3 regions of the Geobacillus sp. CAMR5420 genome follow, and region 2 is predicted to be linked to each of the others. Evidence: riboswitches for the same ligand, from Rfam matches in the RefSeq annotation. Region 2 holds a riboswitch; each other region holds the start of a gene.
The links. A riboswitch is a leader RNA that binds a small molecule or an ion and turns the genes downstream of it on or off. The one in region 2 is predicted to bind S-adenosylmethionine.
Positions count from the first base shown of each region.

Region 1: another riboswitch for S-adenosylmethionine. It lies ahead of metK (methionine adenosyltransferase); the one in region 2 lies ahead of DI44_RS09650 (hypothetical protein).
Region 3: another riboswitch for S-adenosylmethionine. It lies ahead of mtnK (S-methyl-5-thioribose kinase); the one in region 2 lies ahead of DI44_RS09650 (hypothetical protein).

Region 1 is NZ_JHUS01000057.1:34,431-39,075, forward strand. It holds gene DI44_RS02880 (tetraprenyl-beta-curcumene synthase family protein) at 1-336, opposite strand, end outside; gene DI44_RS02875 (gamma carbonic anhydrase family protein) at 675-1,223, shown strand; gene metK (methionine adenosyltransferase) at 1,246-2,457, opposite strand; SAM riboswitch class I at 2,587-2,701, opposite strand; gene pckA (phosphoenolpyruvate carboxykinase (ATP)) at 2,920-4,506, shown strand.
Region 2 is NZ_JHUS01000030.1:73,001-77,645, forward strand. It holds gene opp4A (oligopeptide ABC transporter substrate-binding protein) at 1-1,176, shown strand, start outside; SAM riboswitch class I at 1,227-1,331, shown strand; gene DI44_RS09650 (hypothetical protein) at 1,382-1,738, shown strand; gene DI44_RS09645 (VOC family protein) at 1,755-2,138, shown strand; gene DI44_RS09640 (PaaI family thioesterase) at 2,319-2,801, shown strand; gene DI44_RS09635 (PaaI family thioesterase) at 3,157-3,573, opposite strand; gene hutG (formimidoylglutamase) at 3,715-4,645, shown strand, end outside.
Region 3 is NZ_JHUS01000024.1:49,682-54,326, reverse strand. It holds gene DI44_RS11585 (pyridoxal phosphate-dependent aminotransferase) at 1-410, opposite strand, end outside; gene DI44_RS11590 (carbon-nitrogen family hydrolase) at 509-1,321, shown strand; SAM riboswitch class I at 1,416-1,584, shown strand; gene mtnK (S-methyl-5-thioribose kinase) at 1,721-2,908, shown strand; gene mtnA (S-methyl-5-thioribose-1-phosphate isomerase) at 2,978-4,045, shown strand; gene DI44_RS11605 (sugar ABC transporter substrate-binding protein) at 4,032-4,645, shown strand, end outside.

The DNA of each region.
Region 1 (4,645 bases), on a different contig from region 2:
GCGAAAGTCGAGCGGATCGAGCGAGGTGCTGCGGTCGCACAAATTATCCAAATAATCGCTGATCGTCTGGTAAGCCACGATAAAGCGGATGCAATCCTCCATGTTTTCTCCGGCCAAGAGCGCCAAAATGGAGCCGCCTTCGCAATGGAACGTTTTCGAAGCGATGCTCGCCAAGGCCTGGCGCCGCAATTCCGGGTCGGGAATGCGCTCGGCCTGGCGCCGCCAATAGGCAAGCTCGCGGTGGACAAGCGGAAGCACGTCACGATACACCATTTTCATCAAGGCGATGGGGTTTTTCGGAATGTTCAATCGGCTCACCTCAGGTGCAAACACCATGGTCTCGTCTCCTAGCATTTCCATCTTATCAGCAACCAAAATCGTTTCGCGTCTGAACAGCCTGCGATCTCGTCTTCCAGTATTGCCATCAATGCGGGCGGGGCAAACCATAAAAGGGTTGGCGATGGAATGAAAAAACCGCTCAACAACGGTTCTTCTCACGTTGAGAAGCTTTGTGAAATCGGATCTTCTTTCCCGATCCCAACCACTCATCGGGCGAAACGAAACGTTTTTCACCAATCCCGACCAGGCGCGCTCACTTTCGTTGGCGATTTGGACGCAGCGTTGTACAATACATGGTGAACGATCGATTTTGCAGCAGAAAGGAACGAACGCCCATGATTTACCCATACAAAGGCAAAACGCCGCAAATTGCCGCCTCCGCCTTTATCGCCGACTATGTGACGATCACCGGCGATGTCGTGATCGGCGAAGAGACGAGCATTTGGTTCAATACCGTCATTCGCGGCGATGTGGCGCCAACGGTGATTGGCAACCGGGTCAATATTCAAGATAACTCAATTTTGCATCAAAGTCCAAACAATCCGCTTATCATTGAAGACGGTGTAACAGTCGGCCATCAAGTCATTTTGCACAGCGCCATCGTTCGCAAAAACGCGCTCATCGGCATGGGCTCGATCATTTTGGACCGCGCGGAAATCGGGGAAGGCGCGTTTATCGGCGCCGGCAGTTTAGTGCCGCCGGGCAAAAAAATTCCGCCCAACACGCTCGCCCTCGGCCGGCCGGCGAAAGTCGTCCGCGAACTGACGGAAGACGACATCCGTGAAATGGAGCGCATCCGCCGCGAATATGTCGAGAAAGGGCAGTATTACAAAGCGCTGCAGCAACAGCGGACATCGTGCGCCAACAAAAAAGAGCTGCCGTGATCAGGCAGCTCTTTTTCTTTCATCACTTGTCCGCCAACGCCAGCGCTTGTTCTTTCAACAAGGCGGCTTTGTCGGTGCGCTCCCACGGCAGGTCGATGTCCGTACGCCCAAAATGGCCGTAAGCAGCCGTCTGTTTGTAAATCGGGCGGCGAAGGTCGAGCATTTTGATGATGCCCGCCGGGCGGAGATCGAAGTTGTTGCGCACGACCTCAATCAAAATGTCTTCCGATACTTTGCCGGTGCCGAACGTATCGATCGAAATCGAAACTGGGCGGGCGACGCCGATCGCGTAGGCAAGCTGCACTTCGCATTTGTCGGCCAGTCCTGCCGCGACGATGTTTTTCGCGACATAGCGGGCCGCATACGCCGCCGAGCGGTCGACTTTCGTCGGATCTTTGCCCGAGAACGCGCCGCCGCCGTGGCGGGCGTAGCCGCCGTACGTATCGACGATGATTTTGCGCCCCGTCAACCCAGCATCCCCTTGCGGACCGCCGATGACAAACCGTCCTGTCGGGTTGATGAAATATTTCGTGTTCTCATCAAGCAGCTCTGCGGGCACGACCGGCTTGATGACCTGTTCTTTAATGTCGCGCTCGATTTGCTCTTGCGTAATTTCCGGATGGTGCTGCGCGGAAACGACGATCGTATCGACGCGCACCGGTTTGCCGTTTTCATCGTATTCGATCGTCACTTGCGTTTTCCCGTCCGGCCGCAAGTACGGCAAGACATCCGTTTTGCGCACTTCCGCCAATCGGCGCGCCAAGCGGTGCGCAAGCGAAATCGGCAACGGCATCAATTCTTCCGTCTCATTGCAGGCGAACCCAAACATCAATCCTTGGTCGCCGGCGCCAATCGCTTCAATTTCCTCGTCAGTCATCTGACCTTCGCGCGCCTCAAGCGCCCGGTTCACCCCCATCGCAATGTCCGGCGATTGTTCGTCAATCGACGTCAGCACCGCGCACGTATCGGCGTCAAATCCGTATTTGGCGCGCGTGTAGCCGATCTCCCGGACCGTATCGCGGACGATGCGCGGAATGTCCACGTATGTTGATGTCGTGATTTCCCCGCTCACGAGCACCAGCCCGGTCGTGACGCTCGTTTCGCAGGCGACGCGGGCGTTCGGATCTTTTTCCAAAATGGCATCCAAAATGGCGTCAGAAATTTGGTCGCAAATTTTATCCGGATGTCCTTCCGTCACAGACTCTGAAGTAAACAAGCGGCGTTTGGCTGACATTCGGTTTGTTTCCTCCTCTTGGCATAATGTGGCGACACGGAACTCATTTCCCTTTTTCCCTTCGCAATATAAAAAACCTTTCCTGTAACGGCTGAGGAAAGGTCATGGCAATCGTATTGCTTCCTTTCACTCTTATCGTTCAAGGACTGCGCCTTGCCACAGGTTAGCACCATTTCACACATGTACAGTTGTGACGGTTGCTGGGCTTCATCGGGCCTGTCCCTCCACCGGCTCGGGATAAGAGTATCCGTTCAATGACTTATCTTATCGCAATGGAATCGGCAAAGTCAACTATCAAAATTCATTTTTTATCATTTCCAGCCGAGAAAATTCTTTCCTCAAGGAAATCGACACATTGGGCAAAATAAAGTTTGAAAAACCCACACAATTAGTATGGACTATTAATAAAAATGTGTTATACTATTTTCAAGAGTGATTTCAAAAAGAAGGCAGGTTTTGAATATGGGGATCGCAAACATGACGAATAAGCTTGATGTATTGCTGCAAAAACCGTACGTGCATCATCAACTGTCCGTCGCCGAGCTCGTCGAGAAAGTCCTGCAGCGGAACGAAGGACGGCTGACGCACACCGGAGCCGTCGCGGTCACGACCGGCAAGTACACAGGGCGGTCGCCGAAAGACAAATACATCGTCGAAGAACCGTCAACGAAGCAAACGATCGACTGGGGAGCGGTCAACCAGCCGATGTCTCCGGAGACGTTTGATAAACTGTACGACAAAGTGCTCGACTATTTAATGAAGAAAGATGAACTGTTCGTGTTTAAAGGCTTTGCCGGCGCCGATCCGAAATACCGGCTGCCGATTCAAGTCGTCAACGAATTCGCCTGGCACAACTTGTTCGTCCATCAGCTGTTCATTCGGCCGAACGTCGAAGAGCTCGCCGTGCATGAGCCGCAATTCACCGTCATTTGCGCGCCGAACTTTAAAGCCGACCCGAAAGTCGACGGCACGCGCTCGGAAGCGTTCATCATCATCTCGTTTGAACGGCGCACCGTGTTGATCGGCGGCACCGAGTATGCCGGCGAAATGAAAAAATCGATTTTCTCGGTGATGAACTATTTGCTGCCGGAACAAGGCATCCTGCCGATGCACTGCTCGGCCAACGTCGGCCAGGAAGGCGACGTCGCCCTCTTTTTCGGCTTGTCGGGAACGGGAAAAACGACGCTCTCGACCGACCCGAACCGCCGCTTGATCGGCGATGATGAACACGGCTGGTCAAGCCGCGGCATTTTCAACATCGAAGGCGGCTGCTATGCGAAATGCATCAACCTATCGCGCGAGAAAGAGCCGCAAATTTTTGACGCCATCGGCTTCGGCGCGGTGCTCGAAAACGTCGTCCTCGATGACGCGACGCGGGTGCCGAATTACGACGACGGCACGCTGACGGAAAACACACGCGCCGCCTACCCGCTTCAGGCGATCCAAAACATCATCGACCCGAGCGTCGCCGGCCATCCGTCCACGATCGTGTTTTTGACAGCCGATGCGTTCGGCGTCCTGCCGCCGATCAGCAAGCTGACGCGCGAACAAGCGATGTACCATTTCTTAAGCGGCTACACAAGCAAGCTCGCCGGCACCGAACGCGGCGTCACCGAACCGGAAGCAACGTTCTCAACGTGCTTTGGCGCACCGTTTTTGCCGCGCCCGGCCGTCGAGTACGCGGAAATGCTCGGGCAAAAAATCGCTGAACACAACGTCCGCGTCTTTTTGGTCAACACCGGTTGGACAGGGGGGGCGTACGGCGTCGGCAGCCGCATGAAGCTCGCCTACACCCGAGCGATGGTGCAAGCCGCCGTCGAAGGGGAGCTCGACAACGTCGAAACAGTCAAAGATCCGATTTTCGGCCTCGCCATCCCGGCGCACGTCCCGGGCGTGCCCGATGACGTCCTGCAGCCGCAAAACACATGGGCCGACAAACAAGCATACGAACAAAAAGCAAAAGAGCTAGCGCAAAAATTCCGCGCCAACTTCCAAAAATTCGCCCACATCGATCCGTCCATCGAAAAACTCGGCGGACCGCTCGTTTAACAAGAACCCAGCCGGACAGGGAACCGTTCCCTGTCCGGCTGTTTTTTATTTCTTTCCTTTGCTTTGGACTCCGACACTGAATCCTTAAGCATTTCTGTACGTCGATCCGTTTCATTCGCCTCAAACAACCTCAAAACAA
Region 2 (4,645 bases):
TCGGTGTTGACCGGCATTTGGGCGTATCCGCTGCCGAAGCATTACTTGAAAGACATTCCGATCAAAGACTTGGCGAAATCGGATAAAATCCGGAAAAACCCGATCGGGTTCGGTCCGTTTAAAGTGAAGAAAATCGTTCCGGGCGAGTCGGTAGAGTTTGTTCGCAATGATGACTACTGGGCTGGCAAACCGAACTTGGAAGGCGTCATTTTGAAAGTCGTCAGCCCGCAAGTCGTCCTGCAAGCGCTGAAAAAAGGCGAAATTGACGTCGCTGAGTTCCCGACTGACCAATATTTGAACGCGAAAGGGACGAAAAACATTCAGTTTATCGGTAGAGTGGATTTGGCGTACAACTATATCGGCTTTAAACTCGGCCATTGGGATGCGAAAAAGCAGGAAAACGTAATGGACAATCCGAAATTCCAAAACAAAAAACTGCGCCAAGCGATGGCGTATGCCATCAACAACCAAGAGGTGGCTGACCGCCTGTATCATGGCTTGCGCTTCCCGGCGAACACGCTCATTCCGCCGTCGTTCCCGGGCTATCATGACAGCTCCATCAAAGGATATACGTACAATCCGGAAAAAGCGAAACAATTGCTGGATGAAGCGGGATATAAAGATGTGGATGGCGATGGCCTCCGCGAAGATCCAAACGGCAAAAAATTCAAGATCAACTTCTTGGCGATGAGCGGTGGGGACATCGCTGAACCGCTGGCCAAATTTTATATGCAATGCTGGAAAGATGTGGGCCTCGATGTTCAGCTTGTAGACGGACGCTTGGCGGAGTTCAACTCCTTCTACGATATGGTCGAAAAAGACGATCCGAAAGTGGATGTCTACGCCGCCGCTTGGGGAACTGGAACGGACGTCGACCCGTACGGATTGTACGGCCGCAACGTCATGTTCAACTACTCGCGCTGGGTGAATGAGAAAAACGATGAACTGTTGGAAAAAGGCCATTCCGAACAGGCGTTTGACAAAGAATATCGTCGGAAAATTTACAGTGAATGGCAAAAGCTGATGAACGAAGAAGTGCCGGTCATCCCGACGTTGTATCGTTCGGCCATTTATGCCGTCAACAACCGCGTCGCCAACTTCACGGTCGATCCGGGCTCGAAACTGACGTGGAAAGATGTCGGCGTCACGTCCGAGCAACCGGAAGTCGAACAATGACGATTGTTGCCTTTGATGATGTATGATAAGATAGAAGATAAATTGCATACGTCTTATCAAGAGTGGGCGAGAGAACGGGCTTGATGACCCCACAGCAACCTGCCGCAGGCAAGGTGCTAACACCCGCAAAGCGGTTTCGCTTTGGATGATAAGAACGGCTCATGGCCCCTTTCGCATCATTCCGAGGCGAAGGGGGTTTTTGTCGATGGGAGGTGAAGGAGAAACAGTGGAGGAGGCGGTTTCGCTCCGCGCTTGCATGGCCGCTCATCTCCCTGCCGCAGCGTTCGCCGTTTGTGTCATGCGCTGTGTGCAGGCGGAGCTCATCCGGTTTGACCCTAAGGCGGCGGTGCATGTCGACCGTGGGGACGGATACGTTCATTTGTATGGGGAAGCGCAAGGAACAGCCTTTTCGTTGTTGTTGACCGACAGCGAGGCGGACGAATGGAAGGCGGACGGACCGTACGCCCTTGACCGCTACATATGGACAGAGCTTGGGAAAAAAGGGATTTTCCCGATGCAGATGACGCCGTATTTACAAGCAGTATGGTTAACTGAGTCATAGAAAGGAAGAGGGACGAATGGCAGTCAAAAAATTTGAACATGTCGGCATTCAAGTGAAAGACATCGAAGCATCGAAAGAGTTTTATCAAAATGTTGTCGGCTTAGAGCTGCTCGACGAAATGATTCATACGAACGGCACGATGAAATTGGCGTTTTTAGGGATTGGCGGCTCGATCATTGTCGAGCTGATCGAAGGATACAATCCGGATTTGCCGACGGAAGGAAAAGTGCACCATGTGGCGTTTACGGTGGAAGGCATTGAGCAGGAGAAAGAACGGCTTCAGTCGCTCGGTGTGCCGCTTGTGTGGGAAGAAATAACGACACTTCCGAACGGAGCAAAATATTTGTTCTTCCTCGGGCCCGACGGCGAATGGATCGAGTTTTACGAGCCTGCTCGATAAATGGCGTCACGCTAGGCGGCCAGCTGTTTGGGCCGCCTATGAATTTGCCGTCTGGCGATTGGCGCTTCGTTCCATTTTTCTTCGTATGGCCTTGCCTGCCGCTAGACAACAACCGTCCATGTAGGAGTCGTCGTCTTCTCGATTCAATGGTATACTAGAAAAAGAGAGGGGGAGGATGACGTGGAAGAAATGATCGTGCACGCGATTCAAGACGACTACCCTGATGAATTCGCCTGGTGCTACGGCTGCGGGCGTCTGAATGAACAAGGCCACCATTTTCGCACCGGGTGGCGGGGCGACAAAACGGTGACGGTGTATACGCCGCGTCCGGAACATACGGCGATTCCAGGGTTTGTGTACGGCGGGCTGATCGCCTCGCTCATTGATTGCCACGGCACCGGTTCAGCGGCGCTTGCCTTGCATCGGAAAAACGGCCATGAACCAGGGAGCGGGGAAACGCCGCCGCGCTTTGTCACTGCGTCGCTTCACGTCGATTTCGTCAAGCCGACGCCGCATGGAGTGCCGCTTGTCGCCGTCGGCACTGTGACGGAGATTCATCCGAAAAAATGGAAAGTGGACACCGAAGTGTTCGCCAACGGCGAACTGTGCGCCCGCGGGCAAGTCGTCGCCGTCGTAATGCCGAAAACGTTTGTCCGTGGGTAACAAGCAACAAAAGGCGCCGGAGAGCGGCTGTTTTTGACAGCGCTTTCTCCGGCGCTTGGCAACTGGTCGAAAACGGCTGCGCCTCACCTCGTTTCGCCATTGAGGACTGATGATGTCATGAAAAAGGCAACTCGACAACGCCTCTTCTCAAGTGGGGAAACCTTGTGAAATTGGTTCTCCTTTTTCAACAAAACCACCGATTTGGCGAACATCATCGTTTTTCACCGGTTTTCTCGGATTCCTCTGATCATCGCTTTCCATGCGTTTCAAAACAACAACAGCAGCTGCTGTTTGGCCTCGTCGAATCCAAGGAGAACGAGCATGCGCAAAAACGCCTTTTGGAGATCCATCACCTTCACGGTTTGTCCATGATCAGCACCGACGACGTGGCGCTCGCCACCTCTTTGCCGTTTTGCCGCACGATGGCGGTTACATAGGCGACGGTTTTCCCGAACTTTTCCACCCGCGCCTCGATTTCGGCTTCTCCAGCCGCCGCTGGGCGGTGAAACGTCGTCTGCAAGTTGATGGAGGCGTGCATTTGGTCATCGCGAAGCAAGGTCGTCACTGCATACGCCATGAGAATGTCCGCCGCCGCCCCGACGAACCCGCCCATAATCACCCCGTTGCCGTTGAGCAGCGATTCGCTGATTGTCCATACGCCTTTCGCATAGCCGTCTCGGGCTTCCGTCAGGCGGACGCCGAGCGTTTCGTCGCATGGGGGCGGCGCGCTTTGACCGGCGATGACAGCGTGCAAGTTGGTCATTGGCTTCATGTGGAACACCCTTTCTGTTGTCAATCATGTTTTTTTATTCGCCAAACGGCGGCGATTTCCTCTTTTCGCGTGCATGAGGAGGAGAACGGCAAAGCTGTGGCGAAAGAAACAAGCAGCTGATGATGGAAAGGAGATGGTCTCATGTATCAACCGCCAGACGCCGGCCGTTGGACGGGACGGATTGACAGCGTGAGCGATGAGCAGGCGTTTCGTCTTCATCAGCGCATTCGCTTGCTCGATTTGTCGCAGCCATTGGAGACGGTGGAACGAGCGGCGGCATTCATCGGGTTTGCGTGCGACGAAGGAGTGCGCCGCAACCAAGGCCGCCAAGGGGCGAAAGAGGCGCCGGCCGCCGTCAAAGCGGCGCTGGCCCGGCTGCCTTGGCATCTTCCGGAAGGGGTCGTTGTCTATGACGCAGGCGATGTCGTTTGCGTCGATGAACGGCTCGAACAAAGCCAGACTGAACTTGGGAAGGCGGTCGCCCGCCTGCTGAAAAACGGGATGGCGTCTATCGTGATCGGCGGCGGCCATGAGACGGCGTACGGCCATTACTTGGGCGTTCGCGAAGCGCTCGGGCCCGAAGCCCGCCTTGGCATCCTCAACATTGACGCCCATTTCGACTTGCGCCCGTACGATGACGGGCCGACGTCCGGGACGATGTTTCGGCAAATATTGGATCAAGACGAACGGGTCCGTTACTTCTGCCTCGGCATTCAGCGGCTTGGCAACACGGCGGCGCTGTTTGCGGCGGCCGAGACGTACGGCTGCCGGTACATGCTTGAAGACGAGCTGACCGCAGGGCCGATCGAGGCCGCCTATGAACAAATCGAGGAATTTGCCGCTCATCACGATGCCGTGATGTTGACCATTTGCATGGACGCCATCAGCGCGGCTGCCGCGCCGGGGGTGAGCGCGCCGTCGCCGTTTGGACTCGCTCCGTCGCTAGTGCGCGCTCTCGTCCGCCGAATCGTTTCTCATCCGAAAACGATCAGCGTCGATCTTTGCGAAGTCAATCCACTCTGGGATGAAGGCGGAAAAACGGTGGCGTTGGCCGCCGCCTTTTGCATGGAAG
Region 3 (4,645 bases), on a different contig from region 2:
ATCCCCGACCAATAGTCCGGATAGCCCGGGTCCGGGACAAGCACCACATCGCCCGGGTTGACGAGGCAAAGCGGCAGCTCGACAAGCCCGGCCTTGCCGCCGAACAAGATGGCGACCTCGCGGGCCGGGTCGATCGTCACCCCGTACTCGCGCGCGTAAAACGCCGCTACGGCTTCTTTCAAAAACGAGTAGCCTTGAAACGGCGAATATTTATGGTATTTTGGGTTCGCGGCTGCCTTCTGCATCGCTTCGACAATGTGCGCCGGCGTCGGCTGATCCGGATTGCCCTGCCCTAAGTTGATCACATCATAACCCGCCTTGATCTTCGCACCGACTTTCGCCACGAGCGAGGCGAAAAACTGCTTCGGCAGCTGTTCAAGCAGTTCGGAAAAGGGAAATTCGATCGTCATCGTCCACACCTTCTCAAAAATTCTTGAAATTCTAGTGCAACATCATATATCGTTAAAAGCAAAATGTAAAGAAAAATTTTTTTCCGAGGTGAACGCTCATGACGATCCGCATCGCCTGCCTGCAGCTTGACATTGCATTTGGCGATCCAGCAAAAAACGAACAGCAAGCCGAACAGGCCGTGGAATCCGCTGCCAAAGACGGCGCTGACATCATCGTGCTGCCAGAGTTATGGACGACCGGCTACGATTTGACGCGCCTGGATGAAATTGCCGACGAAGGCGCCGAACGGGCGAAGGCGCTCGCTTCCCGATTGGCGCAAACGTACGGCGTCCATTTCGTCGCTGGTTCGGTCGCCAAAAAAACAGCCGCCGGCGTGACAAACACGATGATCGTGGCCGACCGTCATGGCCAAATCGTCGGCGAATACAGCAAGCTTCACCTGTTCCAATTGATGGATGAACATTTGTATTTGCAGCCGGGAAACGAGCCAGGCTTGTTCTCGCTTGACGGGCTGCCGTGCGCTGGGGTCATTTGCTATGACATCCGCTTTCCGGAGTGGATTCGCGCCCATGCTTTGGCTGGGGCGGAAGTGCTGTTTGTCGTCGCCGAATGGCCGCTTCCCCGCCTGCACCATTGGCGGACGCTCTTGATGGCGCGGGCGATTGAAAACCAATGCTACGTCGTCGCCTGCAACCGGGCTGGCCGCGACCCGAACAACGTCTTTGCCGGCCATTCGCTCGTCATCGACCCATGGGGCGAAGTGATCGCCGAGGCGGACGAGAAGCCGGGCATTCTCTCGGCCGACATCGATCCCGCGCTCGTTGCGGACGTCCGCGCGCGCATCCCGGTGTTTGCCGACCGCCGGCCGCACGACTATGAAACGGCAAAAAATTTTTTCAAAACGTATTGACAATCGATTGGCCGACCATGTATCATTCGAATCAAGCAACCAAACAATTGAGAACATCGTGAAAATTCCCGAAACTGAATACAAGAAATCGGTACTCTTATCAAGAGTTGGCTGAGGGAATTGGCCCAATGAAGCCCAGCAACCGACCGTAATGCTATCGTGAGATAGGGCGCACGCCAAAGGCGGCGCCGGAAGCGAACCGCTTCCGCAGGGCACGGTGCTAAGTCCAACAGAAAGACCGATGTCTTTCTGAAAGATAAGAGGCGCGAAGACGATGCATCTTCAAGCCTCTTTCCGTATGCGAAAGAGGCTTTTTCATTTGCCGGAAACGCCGAGTTTTAGCGCGCGTCAGAACCGGCATTTGAAAACGAGCGAAATGAAAAAAGGGGGAACAAGGCAATGACCACTGTTCAAACATCGGTTTACGAACCGCTGACCGAACCGAAGGCGGTATCTCTCGCTGTCCGCCTCGGCTTATTCCGCGACGGGGCGCCTCTTTTGTGCCGCGAGATCGGCGACGGCAACTTGAACTTAGTGTTTCATATCGTCGACCAAGAAACAAAGCAAGGCGTAATCATCAAACAAGCGTTGCCGTACGCCAAAGTGGTCGGCGAAAGCTGGCCGCTTACGTTAAAGCGCGCCGTCATCGAAAGCAACGCGCTGCGCACGTTTGCGAGCTATGTGCCGCAATACGTGCCGAAAGTCTACTATTCTGACGAATCGCTCGCCATTACGGTGATGGAAGACTTATCCCGTTTGCAAATCGCCCGCAAAGGGTTGATCGAAGGAAAAACGTATCCGCTTTTGTCCCAGCATATCGGCGAGTTTGTCGCCAAGACGGCGTTTTATACGTCTGATTTCGGCATGAACCAGCAAGAGAAAAAGAAATTGGCGCAAAGCTTCGTCAATCCGGAACTGTGCAAAATCACGGAAGACCTCGTCTTCACCGACCCGTTTTTTGACCACGAAACGAACAACTTTGAAGACGAATTGCGCCCAGACGTTGAAGCGCTTTGGCGCGATGACCGCTTGCACCTAGAAGCAGCAAAGCTGAAGCGCAAGTTTTTAACCGAAGCCGATGTGCTTCTGCATGGCGATTTGCATACCGGCAGCATTTTCGCAAGCACCGACGAAACGAAAGTAATCGACCCGGAATTCGCCTTTTACGGCCCGATCGGCTTTGACCTTGGGCAGTTTTTCGCCAACTTGCTGTTAAATGCGTTGTCCCGCCCTGACGTTGAGCGCCAACCGCTCTTTGATCACATCGACCGGACCTGGGACGTCTTTGCGTCCATATTCTCGGAGCTTTGGCGCACCAAAAGCATCGAGACGTACGCCGCAACACCGGGCTTGCTTGACGATGTGCTCCGGCATGCGTTCGTCGATGCTGTCGGCTTTGCCGGCTGCGAAGTCATCCGCCGGACGATCGGCCTCGCCCATGTGGCCGACCTTGACGGCATCGAGCAGAAAGAAGCCCGCCTTGCCGCCAAACGACACGCGCTCCGCCTCGGCCGCCGCCTGATTGTCGAGCGCAACGAGCTGACCGGAACGGACGGCTTCCGCCGAGTGTTTGCAGAAACCGAATAGTAACACGGCGACGACCGGCCCAGTGCCGGCCCGGATCAACGGAAAATGTGAAAAGAAAGGAAGACGACGATGGACACCTTTGCCATCCCGCGCTCTGTCGAGTGGCGCGAGACGCATATCACGATTTTAAACCAACAAAAATTGCCATTAGCAACAGAATATATCGACCTGCATACGCTTGAAGACGTGTACGATGCGATCGCCTCGCTGAAAGTGCGCGGAGCGCCGGCGATCGGCATCACCGCCGCTTATGGTCTGGCGCTCGCCGCCTCGCATTATAAAGCGGAAACGGTCCACGAGTTCCATAGCCGCCTAAAGCAAGACCGCGATTATTTGGCAAGCGCCCGCCCGACGGCCGTCAATTTGGTTTGGGCGCTTGACCGGCTCACTGCCGCCGCCAAAGACGCCGCCTCAGTCAACGAAGCGAAAACGGTGCTTATTCACGAGGCGATCCGCATCCAAATCGAGGACGAAGATGTCTGCCGCCGCATCGGCGAACATGCGTTATCGCTTTTTCGCCCAGGCGACCGGGTGATGACGATTTGCAACGCCGGCTCGATCGCCACCGCCCGCTACGGCACGGCGCTCGCCCCGTTTTATTTGGCGAAAGAGAAAGGGATCGAGTTATCCGTGTACGCCCTTGAGACGCGCCCCGTTTTGCAAGGAGCGCGTCTGACCGCCTGGGAGCTGATGCAAGCAGGCGTCGACGTCACGCTTATTACGGACAACATGGCGGCGCAAACGATCAAAGCGAAAGGGATTCGCGCCATTATCGTCGGAGCCGACCGGATCGCACAAAACGGCGATACAGCGAACAAAATCGGCACGTTCGGCCTCGCCTTGCTCGCCAAATCGTTTGGCATTCCGTTTTACGTCGCCGCACCGTTGTCCACCATCGATTTGGCGACAAAGACAGGGGCAGACATCCCGATTGAAGAGCGCCATCCGGATGAAGTGACCCATCTGGCCGGCGTGCGCGTCGCCCCGGAAGGCGTCAACGTGTATAACCCGGCGTTTGACGTGACGCCAAACGAACTGATTACCGCGATCATTACCGAAAAAGGCATCGTCCGCGGCAGCTACAGCGCGGCACTGCCAGCGTTATTTGCAAAGGAGGAGCAGCATGAAACGATTTAAGGCCTTATCGTTCCTTTCTCTTCTTTTCTTTGCCGTGTTCTCCGTCTTGGCCGGCTGCACGAACGAGCAAGACGCCGTGAGCTCTAAGCCGGCCAACGAAACGAAGCAAACGGCCATCCAAGGCGACACCGTCTCATCCAACAGCCAAACCGCATCGAGCAGCGAACAGGCGGCCATCCCGGAGAAGCTGAAAAAACCGGTGAAGATCGCCGCCATTATGCAAATGTCCATCGGCACGTTCTCGTCGCAATACATCGCCGGCGTCAAAGAACAAGTGCAAAAGTTCGGCGGCGAAGTGCAAATTTACAACGCCGACAACGACTTGACGAAAATGGCCTCATACGTAGAAACGGCCATCACGCAAAACGTTGATGCCATTCTGCTTGATCACGGCCGCGCTGATGCGCTCGAAGGCCCGGTGAAAAAAGCGGTTGAAAAAGGCATCCCGGTCGTCGCCTTTGACAACGATTTGAACGTTCCCGGCGTCACCGTCATCGACCAAGACGACTACAGCCTCGCCTGGAAAACGTTAAAAACACTCGCCGAAGATTTAAATGGAGAGGGCAACATCGTCACGATTTGGGTCGGCGGTTTTACTCC